Regions from separate parts of the Streptomyces sp. NPDC030222 genome, predicted to be linked through region 1. Evidence: riboswitches for the same ligand, from Rfam matches in the RefSeq annotation. Region 1 holds a riboswitch; each other region holds the start of a gene.
The links. Region 1 has a riboswitch for cyclic di-AMP ahead of ACZ4Z5_RS15835 (transglycosylase family protein). Riboswitches for the same ligand answer to the same signal wherever they lie in the genome.
Positions count from the first base shown of each region.

Region 1 (7,461 bases):
CTGCGCCCGCACGCGCCCTGGCCCGACCGCCCGGCCGCGCCGGCCCCGTCCGTACCGGTGCCGACACCCGTGTCCGGCCCGGCGGCCCCCGATGTCGCGGGCGCCGTCGACGAGGTCAAGCGGCTCCTCGGCGAGGGCCGGATCACCCAGGCCGTGGACATCCTCGGCGGGATCCTGCCCGCGGCCGCCGCCCAGCACGGCGAGCACTCCCCGGTCGTCCGGATCCTCCGCAAGCAGTACGCGACGACCCTGATGGACGACGGCCAGTACCGCCGCGCGCTGCCCGAGCTGCGTCGCCTCGCCGACGACCGTGCCGCCGAGTCCGGACTCGCCGACCCGCAGGCCCTCCAGTACCGCTACGACGCGGCCCACTGCCTGGAGCAGCTCGGCGAGGCGACCGCGGCCCTCGCCGAGTACCGCGCCCTGCTCCCCTACTTCGAGAACCAGTACGTCACCGGCGGCACCGACCCGGCTCGCGCCTTCGAGATACGCCAGCGCATGGGCAACCTCCTCCTGGCGGTGGGCGACCACGCGGCCGCGTACCAGCACCTGCAGGCGCTGCTGTTCGACGTGGAACGCACTTACGGACCGCACCATCCCATGTCCGGCGAACTGCGCCGGCAGCTCGCCCGGCACCAGGCCGTACGCCGCATCTGAGCCGACCCGGACCTCAGCCGGGGCCGGGCCCGGGTGTCGTGTCCGGACGGGGACGGGGTCTTGCCCGGGGTCGGACCCGGATGCCGCGCCCGGGTCCGGACGGGACCAGGTCCTTGCCCGGACGGGACCAGGTCCTTGCCCGGGGCCGGACCGGGACGCCGCCCCCGACCCGGACGCCGACCCCGCCCCGACCCGGACGCCGACCCCGCCCGGAGCCGGAGCCGCCCGGACCCGGACCCGCCCGGACCCGGACCCGCCTGGACCCGGACCCGGACCCGGACGCCGACCCGGAGCCGGACCCGCCTGGACCCGGCCCCCGCCCGGGGCCGGACCCGGACGCTGCCCCGACCCGGACCGCACCCCGACCGCACCGGGACCGGGACCGGCACCCGGACGGGACGAACCCGTCCGCCCCGTCCGGCCCGCCCCGTCCGGCCCGCCCCGTCCGGCCCGCCCCGCCGGGCGAGACCCGCGGCGCCCGCAGTCGTTGGGCAGGGCAGGCAGCGGCCGCGGCGGCCACGCAGGGCCGAGCAGTGACCGCGAAGTAGTGGCCCCCGCCACATCAACTGCCTAACATCGATCACCGCAAGGTCGTTCTCAGTCGCACGACCCACGCCGGGAGGCTCCTTTGCACCGCCGCCGTCGCACCGCGCTCTCCGTCTCCGCCGCACTCCTCGCCATCGGACCGCTGCTCGCCGCGTGCGGCGGCCAGGCCCACCCGGGGGCGGCAGCCCTCGTCGGCGGCGACCGGATCGAGGTCTCCACCCTGCAGGCACAGGTCGCCGAGGTCCGTGCCGCCCAGGAGGCCTCGCCGCACGCCGCCCAGCTGGTCCGCAACACCGGACGTCTCGGCCGGGCGAAGCTGCACGGCATGATCCTCGACCGGATCCTGGAGCGGGCCGCTCAGGACGCCGGGGTGACGGTGACCCGCAAGGACGTGCAGCAGGCCCGCGCGGCGGCAGCCGCGCAGGCGGGCGGCCCGGACCAGCTGGCCGCGATGCTGCTCCAGCAGCGCGGTGTCGCCCCCGCCCAGATCGACCAGGCCGTCCGGGAGGAGGTGCTGCTCACCAAGCTGGCCGGGGCGCTGGGGGCGAACCTCGGCACTCCCGAAGGCCAGCAGAAGGTCGGCACGGCGCTCACAGCCGCGTCCAAGGCGCTACGCATCGACGTGAACCCCAGGTACGGCACCTGGGACGACGCCAGGATCCAGCTCGGCGACTACCGTGCGCCGTGGATCGCCCAGGCCCCCCAGGGCGGCTCCGGGGACGCGCCGACGGCGGGGTAGTTTCGGAGGGTGACCCGCGAAGACACCCCCGACCGCCGCAGCACCGCACCCGACGCCCCCGGCACGGGACGCGTGGTGCTGCTCACCGCCAGCCACCGGGTGGCGCCGGGACTGCTGTCCTGGCCCGCGTGGCAGACCCTGCGCACCGCCGACCGGGTGCTGTGCGCCGACCCGGGCCACCCCCAGCTGCCGTATCTGCGTGAGGCCGGCGTCGAGGTCGAGCACACCGCTCCCACCGCTCGGGAACTGCTGGAGGCCTGCGCGGGCGGGCGGACCGTCGTCGTCCTGCCGTCCGGCGAGGGGGACAGGGCACTGACCGACGGGCTCGCCCGGCTCGCCGGCTCGGGCCGGGTGGCCATGCCGGAGCTGGAGCTGCTGCCCGGCTCGTACGATCTGCCGGGCTCCCGGCTGCTCGACCTCGTCCAGGTCATGGACCGCATCCGCGTCGAGTGCCCCTGGTCCTCGCAGCAGACCCACAAGGGCCTCGCCAAGTACGGCATCGAGGAGGCGTACGAACTCGTCGAGGCGATCGAGGACGGCGACCGGGACGAACTGCGCGAGGAACTGGGCGACGTCCTGCTCCAGGTCGTCTTCCACGCCCGGATCGCCGAGGAGGACCCGGAGGAGCCGTTCTCCGTCGACGACGTGGCCGGGACGATCGTGGAGAAGCTGATCCACCGCCACCCGCACGTCTTCGGCGAGGAGACCGCCGAGACCGCGGAGGACGTCAAGGAGCACTGGCTGCGCACCAAGGCCGCGGAGAAGCAGCGCGAGTCGGTCACCGACGGCGTACCGCTGGGCCAGCCGGGTCTGGCCCTCGTCGCGAAGCTCGCCTCCCGGGTCCGTACGGCGGGGCTGGACGTCCCGCTGCCAGCCGGTGACGGCATCGGCTACGAACTCCTCGCCCTGGCCGTCCGCGCCCAGTCCGAGGGCGTCGACCCGGAGGCCGCGCTGCGCGCCGCGGGCCGTGCCTACCGTGACGCCATCCGCGTGGCCGAGGGACTGCCCGACCGGTGACTGACCGTCGGGGCTAACGTCGAGGGGTGAACGCCGACAGCCCCGCCCACGACTCCGCAGGAACGCCTCCCCAGCTCTTCACCTGGGAGTTCGCCTCCGACCCCTATCCCGCGTACGCCTGGCTGCGGGAGCACGCGCCGGTGCACCGCACCAGGCTGCCCAGCGGGGTCGAGGCCTGGCTGGTGACGCGGTACGCGGACGCCAAGCAGGCGCTGGCCGACCAGCGGCTGTCGAAGAATCCCGCGCACCATGACGAACCCGCCCACGCCAAGGGGAAGACGGGCATTCCCGGCGAGCGCAAGGCCGAGCTGATGACGCATCTGCTCAACATCGACCCGCCGGACCACACCCGGCTGCGGCGGCTGGTGTCCAAGGCGTTCACCCCGCGCCGCGTCGCGGAGTTCGCGCCGCGCGTGCAGGAGCTGACGGACCGTCTCATCGACGGCTTTGCAACAAAAGGGGAGGCCGACCTCATCCACGAATTCGCCTTCCCGCTCCCCATTTACGCCATTTGCGACATGCTCGGGGTCCCCTCGGAAGACCAGGACGACTTCCGTGACTGGGCGGGAATGATGATCCGGCACGGGGGAGGTCCGCGCGGCGGGGTCGCCCGTTCGGTGAAGAGGATGCGGGGCTATCTGGCCGAGCTCATCCACCGCAAGCGGGAGGACCCGGGCGAGGACCTGATCTCCGGTCTGATCCGGGCCAGTGACCACGGCGAGCACCTGACCGAGAACGAAGCCGCCGCGATGGCGTTCATCCTGCTCTTCGCCGGCTTCGAGACGACCGTCAACCTCATCGGCAACGGCACCTACGCACTGCTGCGGAACCCCGTCCAGCGGGAGCGGTTGCAGACGTCGCTGGCCGCCGGGGAGACCGGCCTGCTGGCAACGGGCGTCGAGGAACTGCTGCGCTACGACGGGCCGGTGGAGCTCGCGACGTGGCGGTTCGCCACGCAAGCGCTTTCCCTCGGGGGGGAGCGCATCGAGGCCGGCGATCCCGTGCTGGTCGTTCTCGCCGCCGCCGACCGTGATCCGGAGCGCTTCGACGACCCGGACACGCTGGACCTGGCCCGGCGCGACAACCAGCACCTCGGCTACGGGCACGGCATCCACTACTGCCTCGGAGCGCCGCTGGCAAGACTGGAGGGCCAGACGGCACTTGCGACGCTCCTGACCCGCTTGCCCGATCTGCGGCTTGCGGTCGATCCAGCCGATTTGCGATGGCGTGGGGGACTCATCATGCGGGGATTGCGCACATTGCCCGTAGAGTTCACCCCTCATCGAAACTGACGCACCATCAAATTCGTGACTTTCACGTGATCTGCGCTGCATCGACTTGTGACTGACGTTCGAATGCGGCTAGGTTCACCGTCCATCCCAGTAGTCACGCGAAAGGCCCACCGCATGCGCTCCGGGAACGGTAGACACCGCCGACCCCGTCAGGCTCCCGCCCTTGTCGTCGCCGCGGGGGTGACCGGCTCCGCACTGGCCCTTCCGCTGCTCGCGGCGGCCAACGCCAACGCCGCCGACGCGGAGACCTGGAACAGGGTCGCCGACTGCGAGAGCGGCCGGATGTGGAGTGCCGACTTCGGCAACGGCGAGTACGGCGGTCTCCAGCTCACGCAGGAGCAGTGGGACGCCTACGGCGGCTCCGCCTACGCGTCGCGCCCGGACCTCGCCAGCCGCGCCCAGCAGATCGCCGTCGCGGAGAAGGTCCTCGCCGGCAGCGGCCCCGACGCCTGGCAGTCCTGCGCGGTGAGCGCCGGACTGGCCGAGGGCGGCGCCCATGCGGACGTGGACCCGGGAACCCCCGTGCAGCCGGTGAAGCCCACGAATCCGGTGGAGTCCGACAAGGCGAACGAGTCGGATGGATCGAATGGGTCGGACAAGTCCGGCGAACAGGGCGAGGGTGGCGAGTCCGTCGAGGGTGCGGCAGCGGACGCGGCCGAGGGGGCCGTCGCCGTCGCTCCGGAGGCCGGTACGACCGGTGCGCCCGCACGCGGCGCCGAGGGAGCCGCGAAGGGTGCCGCGGAGGAGGTCGAAACCGGGGCCCCGGGTGCCACGGAGTCCACGGCCCCCGAGGTCCAGGCCGGTACCGGCAAGCATCGCGGAGTCCCGGCTGCTGAAGCCGGGGCAGATGCTGGCAATACGGACAATATCCACCAGAGTGGCCGTCATGCCTCACGAGGTGACGGATCGGCGCGTGACGCGGCCGTCGGTGCCGATGCCTACACCGTCAGGCCCGGTGACAACCTGTCGGTCATCGTCGACGAGCAGCAGCTTGACGGCGGCTGGGCGGCCCTCTACGAGGCGAACCGCGAGACGATCGGCGCCAACCCGAATCTCATTCGCCCTGGCCAGAGCCTTGCACTCGGAACGTCTGCAACGGAGGGCGAGACCGAGGCCACAGAGTCGGCCGAGGCGGGCAAGTCGGACAACTTGCTCATCAATCACAAGTAGTTCGCGGCGGATTGTCCGTTTCTGTGTAAGTGAGACATGAGTCTCTTTGACCCTGATCGGCTTTGTACCGCGCCGAGATGTGTGTTTACGGTCGTAACCGCTCGCCACCGCGAGCCCCGACGACCGCACGCCGAGTCCTGCCGGCGGACGCCGGGACCATGCGTCGCGCAAGCGCCGAAGGCAGGAGCGGGGGACCCAAGGTAAGTGCCGGGCCTGGCCGTTGACACGCGTCCTCTGTGACGCCGTGTCGGACGGCCTTGGCCGGCTAGGGGTGGAGCCGCGCGCCCAGCGCGCGGCCGGGCACTCATCCGGCCCGAACCCGACAGCTCACCTCGCAGGCGTCGGTGAGGAGTCGAACCATGCTGTTTTCCAGCAAGGGCAAGCACCGTCGTCCGTCCAAGGCCACCCGTCTCGTCGCGTACGCCGGTGTCGCCGGCGCCGCCGTCGCCGTGCCGCTCATGGCGTCCGGGTCCGCGTCCGCCGCGACCGCCGCCGAGTGGGAGAAGGTCGCCCAGTGCGAGTCCACCGGCAACTGGTCCATCAACACCGGCAACGGCTACTACGGCGGCCTGCAGTTCTCGGCCTCCACCTGGGCGGCGTACGGCGGCACCGCCTACGCGCCGACCGCCGACAAGGCGACCAAGCAGCAGCAGATCCTGATCGCCGAGAAGGTCCTCGCCGGACAGGGCAAGGGCGCCTGGCCCGTCTGCGGTGTCGGTCTCTCCAATGCCCCCTACACCGGCGCCGTGACCGCTGCCCCCAAGCCCGCCGTGTCGAAGCCCGCCGCGCCGAAGGCCGCCGTCGCGGCGGAGCGGGCCTCCCGGAGCGAGGCCCGACCGGCCGTCAAGAAGGCCGTCTACACCGTCAAGGCCGGTGACACCCTCGGCGGCATCGCGACCCAGCAGAAGGTCAAGGGCGGCTGGAAGAAGCTCTTCGAGCTGAACAAGGACGTCCTCAAGAGCGCCGACCTGATCCTCCCGGGACAGAAGCTCCGTCTCGCCTGAGCGTGCATCACCTCTTCTGAGGCGATGCATCCGCCGACCGCCCCGGCCCGGTGCGCTTTTCCCCCCGTGCGCGCCGGGTCGGGGCTTCTTCCCGTTTCGGTGTCGTAAGGCCGGATCGCAGGCTTTCGTGATTCTTTTCGTCCCACGGGGCGGGCACCGGCGGGGCTCCGCCCCCGGGCCGGTTAGTCTCTTGCCGCAAGGCCAAAGAGACCATGCGTTTCAAGCGTCACATCCCAGAAGGAGATGCTCGTGCCGTCCATCGACGTCGTCGTAGCCCGGGAAATCCTCGACTCCCGAGGCAACCCCACCGTCGAGGTCGAGGTCGGCCTCGACGACGGCAGCACCGGCCGTGCTGCCGTGCCGTCCGGTGCCTCCACCGGTGCGTTCGAGGCCCTCGAGCTCCGCGACGGTGACACGAACCGCTACGGCGGCAAGGGTGTCGAGAAGGCCGTCCTCGCCGTCATCGAGCAGATCGGCCCCGAGCTGGTCGGCTACGACGCCACCGAGCAGCGTCTGATCGACCAGGCGATGTTCGACCTGGACGCCACCCCGGACAAGTCCTCGCTCGGCGCCAACGCCATCCTCGGTGTCTCCCTCGCCGTCGCGCACGCCGCGTCCGAGGCCTCCGACCTGCCGCTCTTCCGCTACCTCGGCGGACCCAACGCGCACGTCCTGCCCGTGCCGATGATGAACATCCTCAACGGCGGAGCCCACGCGGACTCCAACGTCGACATCCAGGAGTTCATGATCGCCCCGATCGGCGCCGAGTCGTTCTCCGAGGCCCTGCGCTGGGGCACGGAGACCTACCACGCGCTCAAGGGCGTGCTCAAGGAGCGCGGCCTGTCCACCGGCCTCGGCGACGAGGGCGGCTTCGCCCCGAACCTGGAGTCCAACCGCGCCGCCCTCGACCTGATCGTGGAGGCCATCAAGAAGGCCGGTTACCAGCCGGGCCAGGACATCGCGCTGGCGCTCGACGTCGCCGCCACCGAGTTCCACAAGGACGGCGTCTACGAGTTCGAGGGCCAGACCCGTACCG
Region 1 is NZ_JBVICA010000009.1:145,813-153,273, forward strand. It holds gene ACZ4Z5_RS15810 (protein kinase domain-containing protein) at 1-657, shown strand, start outside; gene ACZ4Z5_RS15815 (SurA N-terminal domain-containing protein) at 1,286-1,942, shown strand; gene ACZ4Z5_RS15820 (nucleoside triphosphate pyrophosphohydrolase) at 1,952-2,959, shown strand; gene ACZ4Z5_RS15825 (cytochrome P450 family protein) at 2,986-4,251, shown strand; gene ACZ4Z5_RS15830 (transglycosylase family protein) at 4,432-5,421, shown strand; cyclic di-AMP (ydaO/yuaA leader) riboswitch at 5,584-5,777, shown strand; gene ACZ4Z5_RS15835 (transglycosylase family protein) at 5,781-6,425, shown strand; gene eno (phosphopyruvate hydratase) at 6,669-7,461, shown strand, end outside.

Region 2 (7,461 bases), on a different contig from region 1:
CGCTGGAGAGGGAACTGAGGCGCGGCGACGTGGCCGCCCTCGTCGTCGAGCCCATCCAGGGGAAGGGCGTGCACGAGGCACCGCCCGGCTATCTGCGTGCCGCCCGGGAACTGCTGCACCGGCACAAGGCGCTGCTGATCCTCGACGAAGTGCAGACCGGACTCGGCAGGACCGGTGACTTCTACGCGCACCAGCACGGGGACGGCGTCGAACCGGACCTGGTGTGCGTGGCCAAGTCCCTCTCGGGGGGCTATGTGCCCGTCGGAGCGACCCTGGGCAAGGACTGGATCTTCAAGAAGGTCTTTGCGTCGATGGACCGGGTGCTCGTCCACTCGGCCAGCTTCGGGTCCAACGCCCAGGCCATGGTGGCCGGCCTCGCAGTGCTCTCCGTGCTGGAGGACGAGAACGTCGTCGCGAACGCCCGGCGGACCGGCGAGCTGCTCAAGTCCCGGCTGACCGAGCTGGTCGGCCGGTACGAACTGCTCCATGACGTCCGCGGGCGCGGACTGATGATCGGCATCGAGTTCGGCCGGCCGGACTCGCTGAAGCTGCGCAGCCGCTGGACCATGCTCCAGGCGGCCCGCAAGGGACTGTTCGCGCAGATGGTCGTGGTGCCGCTGCTGCGACGGCACCGCATCCTCACCCAGGTCTCCGGGGACCGTCTGGAGGTGATCAAACTGATCCCGCCGCTCATCGTGGGGGAGAAGGAGGTCGACCGGTTCGTGGAGGCGTTCATCGAGGTGATGGACGACGCACACACCGGTGGCGGCCTCATGTGGGACTTCGGGAAGACGCTGGTCAAGCAGGCCATGGCCAACCGCTGAACCCGGCCCCGGCACCCGCCGCCCGAGCATCTTTGCCCATGAGGCAAGAAATTTGCCCTGGAGGCATGAGTCTGGCTCAATGAGGCCATGACCAACCACCCCGGACCGGGGGCCGGCGAGGCCGCCGAGAGCCTGCCCGAGGTCGCGCCCCGGCTGCGTGAGCTCCGCCGCCGCGGCGGCCTCACCCTGGAGGCCGCCGCCCGGCGCGCCGGACTCTCCCCGGCCCATCTCTCCCGGCTGGAGACCGGGCATCGGCAGCCCTCGCTGCCGATGCTGCTCGCCCTGGCGCGCGTCTACGGTACGACGGTGTCGGACGTACTCGGCGAGGCCCCCGTCGAGCCCCACGCGGTGCTGCGGGCCACCGGCAGCGTGGCCCAGGAGGCCGACGGCTGGAGCTACCGGCAGGCCGGCGGTCCGGGGAGGGCCATGCAGGCCCTGCACGTCCGTGTGCCGCACGGGGCGCAGGGCGACCTCGTGCGGATCCACCCCGGCGAGGAGTGGCTGTACGTGCTCTCCGGCCGGCTGCGGCTGGTGCTGGGGGAGCGGGTGCACGAGCTGGGCACCGGCGACTCCGCGCACTTCGACTCGCTCACCCCGCACCGCATCGCGGCCGTCACCCCCGAGGGTGCCGAGCTGCTGTTCGTCCACACCCTGCTGCAGACCGCCGCCTCGGGACTCTGTCTCGGCGACGGCGGCTCACAGCACAGAACCCGGGAGATCTGACATGCCGGAAGACAAGTCCGCAGCCCGCCGCTACGTCGAGGAGCGCATCCCGCGCGGTCTGGCGATCCGCCTCTTCGTGTACATCGTGGCGGGCCATCTCTTCGCGGCCTTCGTCTATCTGCTCTTCACCCTGGGCGCGCAGCGCTGACCCGGGAGGCCGGACCCGCCGGCCGTCGTCAGCCGCCGTCGACCAGCCGCTCGCGGAGCCGCTCACGTGTCTCCGGGGCCAGGCCCAGGCCGTCGGTGAGGTAGCGCCCGGTCGAGCCCCAGGTCTCCTCGATGGCGGTGAACGCCGAGGCCAGATACTCGCTGCGGGCGTCGAACAGGGGGCTGAGCAGTTCCATCACCTCGTCCGGGATGGTGGCCGTGTGGTCCCCGCCGCGGTGCACCTTGTAACGGCGGTGCGGGTCGTTGGACTTGAGGTAGTCGGCTTCGATGGCGTCCCGCTCGACGCCGACGGCGAGCAGCGTCACCGCGATCGACAGGCCCGCGCGGTCCTTGCCGGCCGCGCAGTGCATCAGGGCGGGGACGCTGTCCTCCGCCAACGCGTGAAGGACGCGGCTGTGTTCGGCAGTGCGCTGCGTGATGATCTCGCGGTAGGAGTCGGACATGCGCTTCGCCGCCTTGCCGTCGGCGAGGATGTCACGCAGTTCGTCGATGCTCCCGTCGCGGACCATCTTCCAGAACTCGGCGCCGTCGGCCGGGTCGGACAGCGGGATGTTGACGTTCCGCACGCCCGGCAGGGCGACGTCGGGTCCCTCCAGCTTCTGGTCGGCGGAGTTGCGGAAGTCGAAGATCGTGTGCAGCCCCAGTGCGGCGAGAAACGAGGCGTCGGTGTCGGTGGCGTGCGCCAGGTGCCCACTGCGGTAGAGCCGTCCGTAGCGGATCCTCCTGCCGTCCACGGTCGGCAGTCCGCCCACGTCACGGAAGTTCCGCACTCCGGCGAGCTCGGGCTCGCGCTCGGCCGACGACACCTGCGGAATCTGCTGCGTCACGGGGGCTCCTGAAGTGTCCCTGCCGGCGGCGCCTGATCGCCGTGGCTTTGTCAGACGATACGACACAGGTTCCTCGGGCAACCTTCTCGAGGTGCGCAAAGCCCCTTCGCGCCCCCGACGGCGCCCCGGGCGGCGTTCCGGGTCGTCTTCCGGATGGCCTTCCCGACGACCTTCCGGATGGAAAAGCCGAATCAGGGTGAACTGTCCGATTTGAGGGTTTTTAGAGTGAACTCTCCATAAGGCTCCATATCTGTAATGGGGAGGGAATTCCCGGTATCGGCCCGGGTGAGCAGGATCTCATCTGTGACGGTATGTGTCCGTCCTGGGGGCCCAAGTCCCAAGGGTCGCATTGGTTTCAATGATCGGAAATAAACGGAGTGTCACCGGAATTCCGGCATGATTTCCGCTCTGCTATGCCGTACCGAAAATGCACTCCTTGTCCGTGCCGCCCCATTCGTTTAGCGTCGCCGTCGAATCCGGGCGGACCGCCGAATCCTGCCGCCGCCCGGAATACCGCACCCACCACCTTTGCGGCAGGAGCGGGGGAACCAGGTAAGCCGCCGTGCCGGTGTCCGCACCGGGACGGCTCGGGGTGAAGTCGCGCCTCGGCGCGGCCGGGCATCTCCAGCCCGAACCCGACAGCTCACCTCGCAGGCGCAGGAGAGGAATGCGCCATGCCCAAGGGCAAGCACCGTCGTCCCAAGTCCACGCCGATCACCCGCGGCTTCGTCGCGGCCGGCACCGGTGGCGCCGCACTCGCCATCCCGCTCATCGGCACCGTCGGAGCCCAGGCCGCCGCCCCCGCGGCCGCCCCCGCCGTGGCACCCCGGCACATCGCCGCAGTCTCCGCCCCGGCGACCGTCAAGGCCGCCGCTCCGCAGGCCGCACCGAAGACCTACCGCGTGGTCCCCGGCGACTGCCTGTCGAAGATCGCCGAGCAGCACGAGGTGCGCGGCGGCTGGATGCGGCTCTACAACGACAACCGGCGTGTCATCGGCGGCGACCCCGCTCTCATCCAGCCGGGCACCAAGCTCACCCTCGGCGCCAAGAACCAGGCCGGCCGCAACCGGGCCGCCACTACGCCGACCCGCACCGCGTGGGCCCCCGCCAAGTCCGCTCCCGCCCAGGTCGCCGCTCCCGCGAAGGCCGCCCCTGCCGAGTCCAAGCCCGCCGCGCCCGCCGGTGCGGCAGGCGACACGGCCGCCGCCCCGAGCGCCGCCGGCTTCGTGGCCCCGGTCGCCGCGCAGGTCACCACCCCGTACCGCATGGCGGGCGCCATGTGGTCCAGCGGCTACCACACCGGCGTGGACTTCGCCGCCCCCACCGGCACCAGCGTCAAGGCCGTCGGCGCCGGCACCGTCGTCTCGGCGGGCTGGGCCGGCGCGTACGGCAACCAGGTCGTCATCAAGCACGCCGACGGCCGCTACTCGCAGTACGCCCACCTGTCCTCCCTCTCCGTCTCGGCGGGGCAGACCGTGCGCCCGGGCCAGCAGATCGGCCTGTCCGGCAGCACCGGCAACTCCTCCGGTCCGCACCTGCACTTCGAGATCCGGACCACTCCGGACTACGGCTCGGACCTGGATCCGCTGGCCTACCTCCGCCAGCACGGCGTCACCATCTGACGCAGGAACGCGGACCGTTCGGCCTGCCGGGTACCTCGCGGTATTCCCGGCAGGCCGAAACCGTTCGGGTGGTCTATCTCACCCGTCGTCAACCCCTCCTTACGGTGGCGTAGGTCACTTCCAGGGGTGAATGATGTGTCGATGTGGCAGACGATTCGAGATCAACACACCAGGACAGAACCGTCATCGGGTCGTACGCGGCTGTCGGTGACAGCTTCACCGAAGGAGTCGGCGACCCCGGCCCCGACGGTCGGTTCGTCGGATGGGCCGACCGGTTCGCCGTGCTCCTCGCCGACCGGCTGCCCGAGAACAACGACACCTTCCGGTACGCCAACCTCGCCGTGCGCGGCAGGCTGCTCGACCAGATCGTCGCCGAGCAGGTGCCCCGGGCCAGGGAACTCGCCCCGGACCTGGTGAGCTTCTGCGCCGGCGGCAACGACATCATCCGGCCCGGCAGCGACCCCGACGACGTCGCCGAGCGCTTCGAGCGGGCCGTCGCCGACCTCACGTCCGCCGTGGGCACCGTCATGGTCACCACCGGCTTCGACACCCGCGGAGTGCCGGTCCTCCGCCATCTGCGCGGCAAGATCGCGACCTACACGGCGCACGTCCGGGCCATCGCCGACCGGTACGACTGCCCGGTGCTCGACCTGTGGTCCCTGAAGTCCGTCCAGGACAGGAGGGCCTGGGACGACGACAGGCTGCACCTCTCGCCAGAGGGGCACACCCGCGTCGCCCTCCGGGCCGCCCAGGTCCTCGGGCTCGACGTTCCCGCCGACCCCGACCAGCCCTGGCCCCCGGAGCCGCCGCGGGGAACGCTCGAGGTGCGGCGCGACGACATCCAGTGGGCCCGGGAACACCTGGTGCCCTGGATCGGCCGCCGGCTGCGCGGCGAGTCCTCCGGGGACCGCGTCGAGCCGAAACGCCCGGACCTCCTGCCTCTCTGATCCGACCGTCCCGCCGCGCGCGCCCGAGGATCCCGCCGGACGCCGGCCCGGTGCCCCGCAGGCGATCAGGCCGGTCGGTCCTCTCCTGCCGGACCCGCCCCGGGGAGGTGCACCGGTCAGGGCACGGCGGGGTGCCCGAGGCCGTCCGCCGGGGCCGCGGGAATCCGCTCCAGGACACCGCCGGCGAAGACGTCGTAGAGCGGCAGCGACTCCAGGTGCACATAGCCGATGTGGCAGTCGCAGACCGCGAGCGGGCAGGCCCGGGGACGCAGGGCGGAGCGGTAGGAGCCGTCGTAGAGGTTCCCCAGCCCGGTGCGGACGAAATGGCAGCGGCGTACCGTCCCGTCGCCGTCCACCGAGATCACGGACTCGCCCGTGCGGCACGGCAGGCCCGCGGAACGGTGCGGGTGCCGGCTGTACGGGAACAGCGGATCGAGTGCCGTCCACAGCGCGGCCTCCTCGTCGGTGTACACGTGGCCTTCGGCCGCGTTCACCCACAGGTACACATGGGACGGCAGGGCCGCGCGCAGCTGCCGAGCCTCGCCCAGATGGGCGGGCAGGCCCACCACACCGACGCTGAAGCGGACCCCGCGGCCGGCCAGCTCACGGCACTTGGCGAGGAAGCGGTCGCAGGGGGTCTGCCCCGGGTGGTAGGTGCACCAGAGCGCGAGCGTGCCGAGGTCGGCCTCCGCGGTCCAGTCGGTGCGGCAGCTCAGGTTGGTCTGGATGGCGACCCGGCGGACGTGCGGCAGGTGCGAGAGCTCGGTGAGCGCACGCCGGTACCAGGAGCGCACCAGGCCCTCGCCCCAGGGGGTGAAGAGCACCGACAGCCGGTCTTCGCTGCCGGCGGCCCAGTCCACGAAACGTTCCAGCGCCGTACGGTCCGCGCGCAGCTGCTCGCGGCTGTCGCGGCGTTTGGCGAACGGGCAGTACGGACAGTCGTAGTCGCAGGACGCCAGCGGACCGCGGTAGAGGATCGTGAGGTCCACGGAGGTCACCTGACCTCGTACGCGGACATCGCGGCCCGTACCGCGGGGGAGAAGAGCTCGGGGCCCAGCGCGTCCGAGTGGGCCAGGCCCTCCGGGGAGAGCCGTAGCCGGTCCGCCGCCGAGCCGTCGAGCCAGCCGCGTTCCGCGAAACGTTCCAGCTCGGCGGCGAAGTGCTCCTCCGGCAGCGCACCGAACCGTGCGAGGTACCCGGCCCGGTCCATGCCCTCGGCCTGCAGGAGGGACTGGAGCAGATGGCGCCGGCGGGCCTCGTCCCCGTCGACGTACCGCCCGTGCACGGCGCGCGAGAAGTCCTGTGTGGCCGTGTACTCGTCGATGATGGTCCGCACGGCGCCCGTCCCGACCGCGTAGTCGAAGGAGTAGTGGAGCGTGGAGGTGTACGAGCGGGCGCCGCATCCCAGGCCGATCATGCCGTCCGTCTGGCATGCGTAGTCGTCCGCGCCCTGGGGCGGCGCGTCGGTGCGGCGGAACATCCTCATCGACAGCTGCTCGTAGCCGTTCGCCAGGAGATGGTCGCGGCCCTGCCGGTACAGCCGCAGCCGCTGCTCGTCCCAGGCGGCGTCGGTGACGGCGGTGCGCCGGGCCAGACCGGTCAGCGGCCGGACGTACAGCGGATACAGGTACAGCTCCTCGGGGCGCCAGGTCAGCGCCGCGTCCAGGGAGGCGCGCCAGGACCGTTCGGTCTGGCCGTCGATGCCGTAGATCAGGTCGATGTTGAGGACGGGGAAACCTGCATCCCGGATCCGGCCGAGGGCGGTCTCGACGTCGGCCCGGCGCTGCGGCCGGACCGCCGCCGCGGCCTCCTCGTCGACGAACGTCTGCACTCCGAGGCTGAGCCGGGTGGTGCCCCGCGCGGCCAGCACGGCCAGCCGGTCGGCGGTGGCGGTCGAGGGCGACGCTTCGACGGACAGCGGCACGGCACGCAGATCGGCGCCCATGCGCTGCTCGGCGATGTCGCACAGCCGGGTCAGCTCGTCCGTCGTGAGGAACGTGGGCGTGCCGCCCCCGAAGGCGGCCGTGGCGAACCGGACCGGCCCCTCGTCGCCCAGCGCGTCACGGACGGCGACGGCCTGGCGGTCCAGTGCGTCGAGGTAGCGCGTGGCCAGTTCGCCTGGTGCGCCGATACGCGTGAAGAGGTTGCAGAACCCGCAGCGGACCTCGCAGAAGGGTATGTGGAGATACAGCGACAAGGAGTCCTTGGGCTCACCCCGCCACAGGTCGCGCAGCGCCGCCGACCGGTCGCCGAGCGGCCGGTAGGCGGTCTTGTGCGGATAGGCGTACACGTAGCTCCGGTACGGACGGGGCCGGTCCACGGGGTGCTCGCCGTTCCCGCCCTTCATGCC
Region 2 is NZ_JBVICA010000003.1:140,245-147,705, forward strand. It holds gene ACZ4Z5_RS05430 (aspartate aminotransferase family protein) at 1-824, shown strand, start outside; gene ACZ4Z5_RS05435 (helix-turn-helix domain-containing protein) at 912-1,547, shown strand; gene ACZ4Z5_RS05440 (DUF6126 family protein) at 1,549-1,695, shown strand; gene ACZ4Z5_RS05445 (tyrosine-protein phosphatase) at 1,724-2,542, opposite strand; cyclic di-AMP (ydaO/yuaA leader) riboswitch at 3,053-3,212, shown strand; gene ACZ4Z5_RS05450 (M23 family metallopeptidase) at 3,217-4,164, shown strand; gene ACZ4Z5_RS05455 (SGNH/GDSL hydrolase family protein) at 4,308-5,111, shown strand; gene ACZ4Z5_RS05460 (STM4011 family radical SAM protein) at 5,228-6,100, opposite strand; gene ACZ4Z5_RS05465 (STM4012 family radical SAM protein) at 6,106-7,458, opposite strand; gene ACZ4Z5_RS05470 (STM4013/SEN3800 family hydrolase) at 7,455-7,461, opposite strand, start outside.
Region 2: another riboswitch for cyclic di-AMP. It lies ahead of ACZ4Z5_RS05450 (M23 family metallopeptidase); the one in region 1 lies ahead of ACZ4Z5_RS15835 (transglycosylase family protein).

Region 3 (7,461 bases), on a different contig from region 1:
TGTACGTCCTGTACATTTTTTACAGAGGTCGCTGCCGCTGCCACAGCGCGCAAGAGGAGAGGCTGGCCAATGAACCGTCCCGCCGCCCGCTACGTCCTGCCGGAGTTCACGGAGCGCACCGCGAACGGAGTCCGCACCCTCGACCCGTATTCGAAGCTGCTCCAGGAGAGGATCGTCGTGATCGGCACCGTCATCGACGACGCCGTCGCCAACGACGTGATGGCCCAGTTCATGCATCTGGAGCACGCCGCAGCGGACCGGGACATCTCGCTCTACATCAACGCGCCGGGCGGTTCGGTCACGGCGATGACGGCGATCCACGACACGATGCAGTTCGTCACCTGCGACGTGGAGACGGTCTGCCTGGGCCAGTGCGGCTCGGTGGCGGCAGTGCTGCTCGCAGCCGGCACGCCCGGCAAGCGCTTCGCGCTGCCCAGTACCCGGGTGGTGCTCCAGCAGCCCTCTCTCGAGGAGCCGTTGCACGGCACCCCGTCCGATCTGGAGGTCCATGCCGCGGAGTTGCTGCGCGGGCGGGCGACCGTCGCCCGACTGCTGGGGCGCCACACGGGGCGCAGCCCGGACCTGGTCACCGAAGTCCTCGACCGCACAACGGTGTTCGAGGCTGAGGCCGCCCGCGCCTACGGATTGATCGACGCGGTCATGACGAGCCGGAAGCCCGCGTCGGGCCCGCTCGGCGGACGGTGAGGCAGGTGGTGCCCGAGCTCCCTCGCCTGCCCGCCCTGACCCGCGCCGAGGGCGATGTCATCGACCGGTATCTCGAAGTGGTGGACCTGCTGGGCCGGATCAACCCCGCCCGCGGGACGGACACCTACCATGCGCTCCGGGCGGCGCAGGCGCTCGTCGGCCGTTCGGCGGCGCTGCGGGACGCGCTCGCCCTGATGCATGAGCGCGGCGAGTCACATCTGTATACCGTCACATTGGCACAAGCCCTGCGGGTGTTGGACGGGGAGCGGAGAGCGGCACGGCTCACCGTGCCGCCCTCTTCGGCGAGTTGAATCGCGCCGTGGACTCGGGGTTCGCTCAGATGCACCAGCCTGATTCCTCCGAACGAGTGATTGCATAGCTTCTGATTCTGTGCCAGTCGACTTGCGCGGCCTGGGCGATCGGGAAGCGGAACACTTGGCTCCAGTGCTGGTACAGCCATGGTCACACCCTCTGCGAGATGTCCCGAATCGCCCCTGTCCACTCGAACGGATCAGTCGTGAGGAGCCTCACAAACCGCCGTTTCGACTCGGAAATCCGGCAAGTGATGAGTCAAGATCCCTGGGACGACAAGCCCCCGCCACCGCGGCGGGGCGGTCCGGGCGGACGCCGAGTCCTGCCGCCGTCCCGGATTCAGGTCGACTCGATTGCATCGGCAGGAGTGGAGGACCCAAGCACGACGGGACGGGAAGTACGCCGTCCCTTGGGGTGAAGCCGCGCCAGCGGCCGGGCATCTTCGCCTGCCCGAACCCGACAGGTCATCCTTCACAGGCGGCTGACGAAGGGTTGCGCATGTCTGCGCAGATCAACATTCCGTTCCTGCTGTCCCGAGCCGGTGCCGCTTCCGCTCTGACACTCGCCGCCGTGGGCGCCACCATCGTGGCACCCGGAGGGGCGACCGAGGCCCACGCCGTGACGGCCCATGCGACGAAGGCGCTCCAGGTCGCCGCGTCGAAGAAGGGTTCCCCTTACAAGTACGGCGCCGCGGGACCGAACCGGTTCGACTGCTCGGGCCTGACGCTCTACTCGTACAAGAAGGCGGGCAAGTCCCTGCCGCGCACCGCCCAGGCGCAGTACAACAGGACGCGGCATATCTCGGCGTCCAGCCGACAGCGCGGTGACCTCGTCTTCTTCCACTCCGGCGGGCACGTCTACCACGTGGGGATATACGCCGGTAACGGCAGGATCTGGCACTCTCCCAAGACCGGCTCCCATGTGAAGCTGGAGAAGATCTGGTCCTCCAAGGTCCTCTACGGACGCGTACGCTAGCCCGACGCGCAGGCGGGGACGGTACGTTGGCGGTTGCCCGAGCCGTCCCCGCGGTCCGTTGCGGAACGTCCGCCCTGTTCGCCCAGCGGCCGTGACGATCCGTCACCGACGACCGCGTTCCCCGAGGAGTCCCGTGTCAGGCCTCAACCCCGTACGCCACATCACGTTCGACGCACGCGATCCGTACCGGGTCGCCGAGTTCTGGGCGGCCCTCACCGGCTATCCGCTGGTGGACTCGGAGCCCGAGGACGACGAGGTCCTGCTCGAATCGGACCGGCCGGAGGCGCCCGGACTGCTGTTCATCCGCGTGCCCGACGACAAGACGGTCAAGAACCGCGTCCACCTCGACATCCAGCCGCCCACCGGCACCCGGGACGCGGAAGTGACCCGGCTCGGCGCGCTCGGCGCGCGGATCGTCGACGACCGGCGCACCGACGACGGCCTGGGCTGGGTCGTCATGGCCGATCCCGAGGGCAACGAGTTCTGCGTCGAGCGCAGCGCGGCGGAGCGCGGCCTGGTCTGAGGTCCGGTCCTCGACGTCCGAGGTCCGGTCCGCGGCGCGGCGGGACTCGGCCCGGCCCGCACCACGGGGCACGTGGCCCCGCCCGCACCACGTGAACACGGCCCGGTCCGCACCACGAAACATGGCCCGGGACGCGCCGCGGACCCCTCGCGCCGCATCCGGTGGAATCATCGGCGCCAGGCACCCATCTCTGCATCACTGCGGGGTACCCGTCACCGTATGGCTGACGACGAACCCCGCGGAAGCCGGCACGAAACCCGCCTCGAACGCGCCGACCGCAACTTCAACGAGCTGCTGCAGGAACTGCGCGTCACGCAGATGGGTGTGCAGATCCTCTTCGCCTTCCTGCTGACGCTCGCGTTCACCCAGCGCTTCCCCTCCCTCGACAGCTACCAGGTCACCACCTATGTGGTCACCCTGCTGCTGGCAGTCGTGGCCACGGCGCTGCTCACGGCGCCCGCCGCGGTGCACCGCATGCTGTTCCAGCAGGGCGCCAAACCACAGATCGTGGTGGTCTCGTCGCAACTCGCACGTTTCGGGATGGCGGTCCTCGCACTCGCCCTCGCGGGTTCGGTCCTGCTCGTCGTGGACGTCACGCTCGGCCGGACCTGGGGGATCGTATGCGGGCTGTGCACCGTCCTGCTGTTCGTAGCGCTGTGGGGCGTGCTGCCGAGGCTGATCGGGCGGGGGCTCATCACAGCATCGCGGGACCGGCCACCAGGGTCGGCCCCAGAGCGGTGAGCGCCGCCCCGCCGACACGTTCCACCGCCCATGCCGCGCGTGGCCCTGCCCAGCCGGTCACCGAGCGGGGTGGCTGGCAGCGCCACCACCGTGAACCATGCGACGGCGAGCGCGACGACGGCCGGAGCCCGGTCCGAGAGGACCAGATCGGGGCCGGGCCGAGCGGACCAGACCCGTTCAGGGCCGGACGACGAGCGGCCAGGGCAGGGAGATGCGGACGGTCTTCCCGCCGTCCGCCGTGGGAGTGACCCACAGCCGGCCGCCGGACTCCGCCGTCAGCCAGCGGATGATGACCATTCCCCGGCCGTTGTCCTGCTGGACCGCCGCGGGAAGCCGTCGGGGCAGTCGGGGGTGGCTGTCGGTCACCCCGATGCAGAGGAGTTCGTCGCGTTCCAGCCGTACGTCGACGGTGAAGGTCGGGGACTGTCCGAAGGTGTGCTGGACCGCGTTGGTGGCGAGTTCGGAGACGATCACCCGGACGGAGTCGGCGGTCTCGGCGTCGTCGGGCAGGCCCCACCGGGTGAGGAGTTCGCTCACGAATCTTCGGGCGGTGGGGACCGAGGCCGGGTCGCTCGGCAGGGTGACGGATGCTTCCTGGTGGTCTGCCATGGCGACGCTGTCCCTTTCCCACCGGGCCGCCCGGATCGCTCGCGGCCTCGGATTGCGCTTCGCGCCAGAGTGCCATTCGAGGTGTGGCCCGCGGGCGGATCCACCAAGATAGGTGCACATCTGTCGCTCGATGCAGTGAACTATGCGACGAGAGACCGTATGTGGGGTGTGGCGCCCTATCCGTCCGGTGGCGACCGCCGGTCAGACCGCGGGGGCCGTCCGCAGGATCGTGTCGACCGCGGTGTCGATCTGCTGCTCCGTGAGATCGGCTCGAGCGGTGAGCCGGAGACGGGAGATGCCGTCCGGCACCGACGGCGGCCGGAAGCATCCGACCGCGAGGCCCCCCTCCCGGCAGTCCGCGGCCCAGCGCACCGCGGCCTCCGGCGAAGGTGCCCGGACCGATACCACGGCGGCGTCGGGGCACGCCGCGACGAGTCCCTCCGCGGTCAGCCGCTCGTACAGTCCGGTGGCCACCGCACGGGCCCGCGCGGCAAGTCCGGGTTCGTGTTGCAGCAGACGGAGGGCTCCGAGTGCAGCCCCGGCGGCAGCGGGAGCGAGGCCGGTGTCGAAGATGAACGTGCGGGCCGTGTTGACGAGGTGCTCGATGACGCGGGCCGGTCCGAGCACCGCCCCGCCCTGGCTGCCCAGGGACTTGGACAGAGTGAGGGTGGCGACGACACCGTGGCATCCGGCCAGGCCCGCGCCGTTCAGGGCGCCCCGGCCTCCCTCGCCCAGCACCCCGAGCCCGTGCGCGTCGTCCACGACCAGGGCGGCGCCGTGGGCCGTACACGCCTCGGCGAGCGACTCCAGCGGGGCCCGGTCGCCGTCCACGGAGAACACCGAGTCGGTGACCACGAGGGCCCGGCCGTCGTGGGCGTCCAGCGTCTTGCGCACCGCCTCCGGATCGGCGTGCGGAACGACCGCGGTCTCGGCCCGCGCCAGCCGGCAGCCGTCGACGATCGATGCGTGGTTGCCGGTGTCGGAGACGATCAGGGACCCCTGGTCGCCGAGCGCGGTCAGCGCAGCCAGGTTCGCGGCGTAGCCGGACGAGAGGACGAGCGCCGCCTCGAAGCCGCAGAACGCGGCGAGCTCCCGTTCGAGTTCGGCATGGAGTTCGGTCGTTCCGGTGACCAGCCGCGACCCGGTCGAGCCGCCTCCCCAGCGCAGCGCGGCGTCGGCCGCCGACCGGGTGACCTCGGGCCGCCGCGTCAGACCCAGGTAGTCGTTGCTTGCGAGGTCGAGCAGCGGGGACTCCGCGGGGCGCGGCCGGAGCGTACGAACGAGACCGGCGCGTTCGCGCCGCCGTGCCTGGTCGTCGATCCAGTCGAACGGGGTACGCGGCATGTTCGGGTCCCTTTTGTAGGCTGCGCACAGACCCTAACGGTGACCGCTCGCGAACACGGTGTGGCGATACACACACCCCAATAGCCCCATGTTGTGCGATCACTCCTTGGCCGAGGGCGGTGCGGTAGGCGAGGATCGCGCCATGGACCTGCTGAACACGCTGGTGGAGAAGGGGTTGGGGCGCGAGCTGCCGACCCGTGAAGAGGCACTCGCCGTCCTGGCGACTTCCGACGACGACGTACTCGATGTGGTGGCCGCGGCCGGCAAGGTGCGGCGCCACTGGTTCGGGCGACGGGTCAAGCTCAACTATCTCGTCAACCTCAAGTCCGGCCTGTGCCCGGAGGACTGTTCGTACTGCTCCCAGCGGCTGGGGTCCAAGGCGGAGATCCTCAAGTACACCTGGCTGAAGCCGGACGAGGCGTCCGCGGCCGCCGCCGCGGGTGTGGCCGGCGGCGCCAAGCGGGTGTGCCTGGTGGCCAGCGGCCGTGGGCCGACGGACCGCGACGTGGACCGCGTGTCGAAGACGATCGAGGCCATCAAGGAGCAGAACGAGGGCGTCGAGGTGTGCGCCTGCCTCGGGCTCCTCTCGGAGGGCCAGGCGGACCGGCTGCGGGAGGCGGGCGCCGACGCGTACAACCACAACCTCAACACGTCCGAAGGGACGTACGGGGACATCACGACGACGCACACCTACGCCGACCGGGTGGACACCGTCCAGCAGGCGCAGGCCGCCGGACTGTCCGCGTGCTCGGGTCTGATCGCCGGTATGGGCGAGTCGGACGAGGACCTGGTCGACGTGGTCTTCTCGCTGCGCGAACTGGACCCCGACTCGGTGCCGGTGAACTTCCTGATCCCGTTCGAGGGCACGCCGCTCGGCAAGGAGTGGAACCTGACTCCGCAGCGCTGCCTGCGGATCCTGGCGATGGTGCGGTTCGTGTGCCCGGACGTCGAGGTGCGGATCGCCGGTGGCCGCGAGGTGCACCTGCGGTCGATGCAGCCGCTGGCGCTGCACCTGGCCAACTCCATCTTCCTCGGTGACTACCTCACCAGCGAGGGTCAGGCAGGCAAGGCCGACCTGGACATGATCGCGGACGCCGGTTTCGAGGTCGAGGGCGCGGGCACCACGACGCTCCCGGAGCACCGGGCGGACGTCCTCGCGGCGGCCGGCGCGGGCTGCGGCTCGCACGGCGGAGGCGGTTGCGGGCCCTGCGGTGACGGTCACTCGGCGGAGTCCGGGTGTGGGGCGTCGCCGGAAGCCGCACAGGACGAAGCCCGGCCCGTGGAGGCGGCACAGGACGAAGCCCGGCCCGTGGAGGCGGCACAGGGCGCCCAGGCGCCTGCCGGGGACGTCCGTTCGGAACTGGTCTCCGTCCGCCGCCGAGGTGCCGGTACCGACCTGCCGCCCAATGCCTGAGCCGTCCCTCACCCCCGGCGAGCTGCTCGCACTGGACCGGGAACACGTCTGGCACCCATACGGCCCCATGCCCGGCCGGCAGCAGCCGCTGGTCGTGGCGTCCGCGTCCGGGGTACGGCTGCGGCTCGCCGAACCGGCCCACGGGCAGCGGGAGCTGGTCGACGGCATGTCGTCCTGGTGGTCGGCGATCCACGGGTACAACCACCCCGCCCTGAACGAGGCGGCCCGCAGCCAGCTGGACCGGATGAGTCATGTGATGTTCGGCGGGCTCACCCATGAGCCCGCCGTGCGGCTCGCCGCCACACTCGTCGAGATCACGCCCGAGCCGCTGCGGCACGTCTTCCTCTGCGACTCCGGGTCGGTGTCGGTCGAGGTCGCCGTGAAGATGTGCCTGCAGTACTGGCGGTCCGTCGGACGGCCCGCCAAACGGCGGATGCTGACGTGGCGCGGCGGGTACCACGGGGACACCTGGCAGCCGATGGCGGTGTGCGACCCCGAGGGCGGGATGCACCAGCTGTGGTCGGGGGTGCTCCCGGAGCAGGTCTTCGCGGACGCGCCGCCCGGCGGCTTCGACGCCGCCCCGCACGATGCGTACTCCCGCCATCTGCGGGAGCTGATCGCGCGGCACGCCCAAGAGCTGGCGGCGGTGATCGTCGAGCCGGTGGTCCAGGGCGCGGGCGGGATGAGGTTCCACTCCCCCGCGTATCTGCGGGTCCTGCGCGAGGCCTGCGACGAGCACGACGTGCTCCTCGTGTTCGACGAGATCGCCACCGGGTTCGGCCGTACGGGTGCGCTGTTCGCGGCGGAGCACGCGGGCGTGTCCCCCGATGTGATGTGC
Region 3 is NZ_JBVICA010000007.1:174,477-181,937, reverse strand. It holds gene ACZ4Z5_RS13345 (ATP-dependent Clp protease proteolytic subunit) at 70-705, shown strand; gene ACZ4Z5_RS13340 (hypothetical protein) at 711-1,016, shown strand; cyclic di-AMP (ydaO/yuaA leader) riboswitch at 1,350-1,512, shown strand; gene ACZ4Z5_RS13335 (C40 family peptidase) at 1,516-1,992, shown strand; gene ACZ4Z5_RS13330 (VOC family protein) at 2,126-2,515, shown strand; gene ACZ4Z5_RS13325 (DUF6328 family protein) at 2,735-3,256, shown strand; gene ACZ4Z5_RS13320 (ATP-binding protein) at 3,434-3,865, opposite strand; gene ACZ4Z5_RS13315 (8-amino-7-oxononanoate synthase) at 4,067-5,209, opposite strand; gene bioB (biotin synthase BioB) at 5,352-6,623, shown strand; gene ACZ4Z5_RS13305 (adenosylmethionine--8-amino-7-oxononanoate transaminase) at 6,616-7,461, shown strand, end outside.
Region 3: another riboswitch for cyclic di-AMP. It lies ahead of ACZ4Z5_RS13335 (C40 family peptidase); the one in region 1 lies ahead of ACZ4Z5_RS15835 (transglycosylase family protein).